Regions from separate parts of the Halomonas huangheensis genome, predicted to be linked through region 2. Evidence: predicted binding sites of a transcription regulator. Region 2 holds the regulator's gene; the other holds the start of a gene.

Region 1 (3,415 bases), 1.6 Mb from region 2:
GAGTGCAGAGACGTCTTTGTCTGGGCCTCGCAGCAATTTTCGCTAGCCGATTGCCACCAGATAAGTGGATGTCGGTACGAGGCAGTGGCGATCGCCGTTGATCGCTCGACCGTAGTGGCCGTTATTACCCAATAGCAATCAAGTTATGGGCCATGTGTCACAGATATGTTTAATATCAATATTTTATAATGGTAATGTTCGCTGGTCATTACCTGAAACGATATATCCAGCACTTCACTGGTGCGTTGCCGCATCGAAATGCACTGCGCTGTAGCAGGCTTCCACGGTGGGGGAGTCTATCTGGCGGTCGCGCATTTCCAGTAGCGGTTGCAGCTGTTGGGCGAGGACGATGAAGTCGGTTAGCCTGGGGCGTAATTCGTCGCCGATCCGCAGGTCGGCGGTAGGGTTGTTGAGCGGTTGTTGGTCGAGATGGCTCATGCTGCGGTCCAGGTAAGGAGGCAGTGCCAACCAGCCCCGTGTTCGTGGCATGGCATCCGCAGCACTATGCAGCCAGTCGGCGGCGGCTTGCAGTGCACGGACCAGTGCCGCGAGCGTACTGGGATAGCGCCGCGCCCAGGAGGCTGTAACGCCCAACACCTTCTCTGGGTGACCGGGCATCAGGTCTGCACCGCGAGCCACAATACGACCAACATCACGATGCTGGGCAAGACTGCCCCAGGGCTCGCCGACACAGAAGCCATCGATCTGACCTTCACGTAGGGCATCGACCATGCGCGGAGGTGGCAGGGCGACCAGCTCGACACTGTCCTGTGGATCGATGTCACCGAGACTCAGCCAGCGGCGCAGTAACAGATGCTGGCAACTCCACGGGTAGACCATGGCCAGACGCGGAGGACTGATGGCACCGCTCAGTCGACGTTGATCGAGCAACTGGCGCAGTTTGCGGGCATTATCGGCGGGGGAAGTCTGGCTCGGTGACAGCATGCCCTCGGCGTAGCGCTCAGAGAGTACGACGGTGTTGCCGTGCCGACTGAGCACAATCGGCGCCAGGGTCTCGCAGGGTGCACGGGACAATCCCAGGCTCATTGCCAGCGGCATGGGAGCCAGCATATGAGCGCCATCAAGCATGCCCGCCGCGACCTTGTCGCGCAGTGTCGACCAGGCATTCTCGCGGGACAGAGTGACCTCGATGCCTTCACTCTCGAAGAAGCCTCCCTCACGAGCGATCACCAATAGTGCGGCATCCAGCAACGGGATAAAGCCCAGCGTCAACGCAGACAGTTCCGGTTTGGCAGCTGTCGATGTGGCAGATGTCGGTGTGGAAGGTGTCGATGTGGCAGATGTTGCAATGGAGTTCGTCTGGCTGGCGTCGCTCATTTTCCCTTCTCCAGCTGTTCCAGGATATCGATGACGTTGGTGGCGACTTCGCCGATGCGCTGACCGCGATCCATGGCCAGCTTGCGCAGCATGCGATAGGCCTGTTCCTCATCGCAGCTCTGGTGCTTCATCAGTAGTCCCTTGGCACGCTCGATGCGTTTGCGTTCGGCCAACTGGTTGCGTGCGCGGTCGAGTTCGAGCCGCATGGACTGGAAGGACTTGAAGCGGGCGATAGCCACGTCCATGACGGACTTGACCCGGCTGGGTACCAGACCATCGACCACATAGGCGCTGACCCCCACATCGAGAGCGGCTTGTAGAGCGTCGGGATCGTGCTGGTCGGCGAAGAACACTACCGGGCGAGGATTCTCGCGATGCAGAAGCGACATGCTGTCGAGCGTGTCGCGATCGGGAGATTCCATATCAATGATCACCACATCGGGCTGATGACGGGCCACCATGTCGTTGAGACTCGATGGACTGGCCAGGCGGCAGACCACCTCATGGCCTTCACCGGCCAGTGCCTCCTCGACCATGGCGGCACGCACGATCTCATCATCGACCAGCAGTACTTTCAGGGGCTGTGGCATGGGATTGAATCGCCTCTGTTCGGGCATATTGTTCGGACACATGACTGCTGCACTGCAAGATACGTTCCAGGTGGCTCATGCCCCGAGTACGATGGCGTGATCTTCGCGAGGTAGCAGGGTTGTTGAGTGGGGGGGGCGAGTTCTGCTTGAGGAGTAAAGCGCCCTGTTGTGGTGCGATAGAGGGTTGCGACGACAGCTGGTGGTGCAGTGCAGCGCAAGGAGTCGAGACGAATCAAGCTGCAGCACACCATGACACGGTGTTATCACGTTTCTGGCACACGCCTTGCTTACAGGTTAAACAGTGACAGAGCTTGTGAAGTATCAAGCTTGTGAAGCATCAAGCTTGTGAAGCATCGAGCTCGTGAACGTTCAACATTGAGGGCATGTGGAGCCAGCGTCGGCTTCCTGCCCCGGCAACGACGCCCATTTTCGTCAGGACACCCATCGGTGCCTGGATGGAAATGGGCGTTTTGCGTTTGGTTTCCGCTGGTAGCGATGGAGGGAGATAGCGATGACACAGCACCGGCAGCAACCCGACAGTGACCTCCTGGCACGGACCACTTGCCCGTATTGTGGCGTTGGCTGCGGCGTCAAGGCGCAACTGGTGGAAGGGCGCATGGTGGATGTCGAGGGCGACGATCAGCATCCCGCCAACTTTGGCCGATTGTGCGTCAAGGGCTCGGCATTGGCCGAGACTCTCGGTGATCGGGGCCGGTTGCTGCAACCTCTGGTGGATGGTCGAGCCGTGGACTGGCAGGTCGCACTGTCGGAAACCGCGTCGAGGATTCAGGCGATACGCGATGAGAAGGGCAATGCCGCCATTGCCGGCTATCTCTCGGGGCAGTTACTGACCGAGGACTATTACGTTGCCAACAAGCTGTTCAAGGGCTTTCTTGGCACGCCGCATCTGGATACCAATTCCCGACTGTGTATGGCCTCGGCGGTGGCGGCCTACAAGCGCTCATTCGGGGCCGATGCCGTGCCTTGCAATTATGAGGACCTGGAAGAGGCCGAATTGGTGGTGCTGGTCGGTTCCAATCTGGCCTGGAACCATCCGGTGTTGTTCCAGCGGCTGCGTGTTGCCAAGGCGCGCAATCCTCTAATGCGGGTGGTGGTGATTGACCCTCGTGTCACCGATAGCTGTGAGCTGGCCGATCTGTATCTCGGCATTCGTCCTGGCTCGGATGCTCGTCTGTTCAATGGATTGTTGGCCTGGATGGCAGACAAGGGGCGACTGGATTCCCTCTATCTGCAGCGACACACCAACGGCTTCGAGGAAGCGCTGGCCGCGGCTCGGGAGGGAGAGTCGAGTATCGAGGCGGTGGCGGCCGACTGCGATGTCGATACCGAGCGTCTTGAAACCTTCTATTACTGGTTCGCCAGCCAGTTGCATGTGGTCACGCTGTATTCTCAGGGCGTCAATCAATCGACCAGTGGCACCGACAAGTGCCACACGATCATCAACTGCCACCTGGCCGGCGGCAAGA
Region 2 (3,415 bases):
CCCGATCCAGGTCGAGGCCGACCGTCTGGATCTCGATGACAGGGCCGGCACCGCCGTCTATACCGGTGACGTGCGCATCCAGCAAGGCAGCATGATATTGACCGGCAACCGTGTCGAGATCCAACGCAATGACCAGGGCGAATTATCGATGGCTACAGCTACCGGTGAGCGTGCCTACCTGGAACAGAAGCCTTCTCCGGAAGAACCCGTGGTCAAGGGCTGGGGACGCAAGGTGGTCTATCATGTCGCCGAGCGCCGTATCGAACTGATTGATCAGGCTGAACTGCACAAGGCCAACGACACCTTTGATGGTGCCTACCTCGAGTACTTTCTGGATCGCCGTGTGGTTCAGGCACGTTCGAGTGCTGACGGTGTCGATGGCACCCAGCGCATTCGCATGACCCTCGAGCCGGAGAATCAGAGCAACCAATGAAGACTCTTCACGCCCGCAATCTGGCCAAGAGCTACAAGCGTCGTCGCGTCGTCCACGACATCAGCCTATCGATTTCCCAGGGATCGATTGTTGGTCTTCTCGGCCCCAATGGGGCCGGCAAGACGACATCCTTCTACATGATTGTCGGACTTGTGCGCGCCGATGCTGGCGAGATTGCCATCGACGATCATGACCTCAGCCGCTCGGCGATGCATGAGCGCGCCCTGGCGGGCATCGGCTACCTACCCCAGGAAGCCTCGATCTTCCGCAAGCTGTCGGTAGCCGACAACATCATGGCGATTCTTGAGACACGCAAGGATCTGGACCGTAAAGGCCGTGAAAAGAACCTTGAGGGCCTGCTCGAGGACTTCCACATCACACACATTCGCGACAACCCCGGCATGAGTCTGTCTGGTGGTGAGCGACGCCGCGTCGAAATTGCCCGCGCCCTCGCCACCGAACCGGCCTTCATCCTGCTCGATGAGCCCTTTGCTGGGGTCGATCCGATCTCGGTCGGCGATATCAAGTCAATCATCCGCCAGCTCAAGGAACGCAATATCGGGGTGTTGATCACCGACCACAACGTCCGTGAAACCCTCGATATCTGTGATCACGCCTATATTGTCGGTGATGGCCAGATCATTGCTGAAGGCAATGCCGACGACATTCTCGCCAACAAACGGGTCCGCGAAGTGTATCTGGGCGAGAATTTCAGGCTATAAGCACCGAGCCTGTGAGCGTCGAGTAACGAGCTATTCAACACCGCCGCATAGAGCACAGACAGAAGCCCTTCGGGATTCAAGATCGAGCGTAGTCGAAAGCTCACCACTTGCGAGGTTACTTACCGCTTATGGCTTACAGCTTATAGCTACCCTCCGCTCCTGGCTTTTAGCTTGGACCAGGCATCCCCACCAGCCTTGCTCAAAAAAGTCAACGCTTTATCGCCATGTTGGCAAGGGACTTGCATGGCATACTTCTGATGAGTAGGGTAAAGCCTTCTGTCATCAGCAACGGACCTCTCGCATGGCCCTGAAGGCGTCACTGCAACTGCGGTTGGGTACGCAGCTCACCATGACCCCGCAACTGCAGCAGGCAATCGCCCTGCTGCAGCTGTCTACGCTGGATCTTCGCCAGGAGATTCAACAGGCCCTTGAGGCCAACCCCATGCTGGAGCTGGAAGACGACTTCGGCGAGCAGACCGCCAGCGAAACACCGGAAGATGACTGGGCCGACGAGATACCGAGCGAACTTTCGATCGATAGCGACTGGTCGGATACCTACCAGGACTCCGGCAGTTCCTCTGCCGGCAGTGGCGAAGGCCCCGACTTCGAACGTCAGGCATCCTCACAGTCATTGCAGGGTCACTTGAGCTGGCAATTGGCAATGCTCGACATCGATGCTGACGACATGCGCATCGCCGAATCACTGATCGATGCAGTAAACATCGACGGCTATCTCAACCAACCGCTCGAAGAAATCCACCAGGGCCTTCAGCAACAAGGATTCGACAAGCTTTCGCTGAAAGAAGTTGAAGCCGTTCTCAAGCGGCTCCAGCTGTTTGAGCCAACAGGTGTCTTCGCTCGCGACTTGCGTGAGTGCCTGTTGCTGCAACTCGACACTCTGCCCCGAGAGACTCCACTACTGCCCCAGGCCGGACGTCTGGTACGTCAGTTTCTCGAAGCATTGGCCAGTGGCGAGCGGCGCCTGCTCAAGCGACGTCTGGGACTCGACGATGACGGGCTGGACAGTGTCATTGAACTGATCCGCAGCCTTGATCCTCGACCAGGCAGCAGCTTCGGCGACAGCAACGTCGACTATGTGGTACCCGACCTGATCGTGCGCCATGGCAGTGAAGGCTGGCAGGTTGAGCTCAATCCAGAAGCCATGCCGCGCCTGCGCATTCAGCCCGACTATGCAGCTCTGATTCGTCGTGCGGACCGCAGCCAGGACAACCAGTTCCTCAAGGATCATCTTCAGGAAGCACGCTGGTTGCTCAAGAGCCTCTCCAGCCGTAATGACACACTGCTCAAGGTGGGCCGTGAGATCATGCTGCGCCAACTGGACTTCCTTGAGCAGGGCGAAGCCGCCATGAAGCCTCTGATTCTCGCTGACATAGCGGAGAAGGTTGAGATGCATGAATCAACCATCTCTCGCGTAACCACCCAGAAGTTCGTACATACTCCGCGCGGCGTGTACGAACTCAAGTACTTCTTCTCCAGCCAGGTCGGCAACGACGGCGATGCCCATTCAAGCACTGCCATCCGAGCCAGAATCAAGAAGCTGGTTCAGGACGAACCTCCACGCAAGCCGCTCTCTGACAGCAAACTGGTGGAGCTGCTGGCCGAAGATGGTGTTCATGTCGCGCGACGGACCATTGCCAAGTACCGTGAGGCCATGCACATACCATCATCCAGTGAGCGTAAACGTCTGCGCTGATCATCGCCCACTGCCCCAGATCGAGCAGTTCTCTACCTATTCCCCATGACCACCAGAACCTCATCTGTCAAGGCTTGATAAGGACTTGTGCTCAGGGGGTTTGCAAGGCGGCAAAAAGGGTTACAATCGATCTACCATTGCTAGAGCAAGGAGCCTGTCATGCAAGTCAATATCACCGGCCATCACGTCGAACTGACCGACCCGCTGCGTGACTATGTACAAGAAAAGCTCGCTCGAGTGGAGCGTCACTATGACAACATCACCAATGTTCAGGTGACGTTATCTGTAGAAAAGGAGCGCCAACTTGCTGCCTGTACACTCCATGCTGCCGGTGCTGACCTGCATGCCGACGCCCAGGATGGCGACATGTACGCTGCCATAGATGCACTAGCCGACAAGCTTGACCGCCAATTGGTCAAGCACAAGGAAAAATCTCAAGCCCGTGCCCAGGGCGCTGGACTTCGCTGATTCCTCATGACATTGGATGCCATTCTCCCTCCCGAGCGCACGCTGTTCGATGTGCCGGGAGGTAGCAAGAAGAGGGTG

What was found. The regulator sigma-54, encoded in region 2, starts transcription at its own class of promoters, with help from an activator protein. The targets are predictions, from matches to a motif close to TGGCACNNNNNTTGCTNT.
Region 1: AR456_RS14040 (ANTAR domain-containing response regulator) is a predicted target of sigma-54. The motif match lies at 1,980-1,997, and genes of this name have one in related genera.

What each region holds. Positions count from the first base shown of each region.
Region 1 is NZ_CP013106.1:3,208,887-3,212,301, reverse strand. Features, by position in the region: gene AR456_RS14045 (CmpA/NrtA family ABC transporter substrate-binding protein) at 235-1,338, opposite strand; gene AR456_RS14040 (ANTAR domain-containing response regulator) at 1,335-1,928, opposite strand; gene AR456_RS14035 (nitrate reductase) at 2,440-3,415, shown strand, end outside.
Region 2 is NZ_CP013106.1:1,623,405-1,626,819, reverse strand. Features, by position in the region: gene lptA (lipopolysaccharide transport periplasmic protein LptA) at 1-433, shown strand, start outside; gene lptB (LPS export ABC transporter ATP-binding protein) at 430-1,155, shown strand; gene AR456_RS07295 (RNA polymerase factor sigma-54) at 1,457-2,869, shown strand; gene hpf (ribosome hibernation-promoting factor, HPF/YfiA family) at 3,029-3,337, shown strand; gene ptsN (PTS IIA-like nitrogen regulatory protein PtsN) at 3,344-3,415, shown strand, end outside.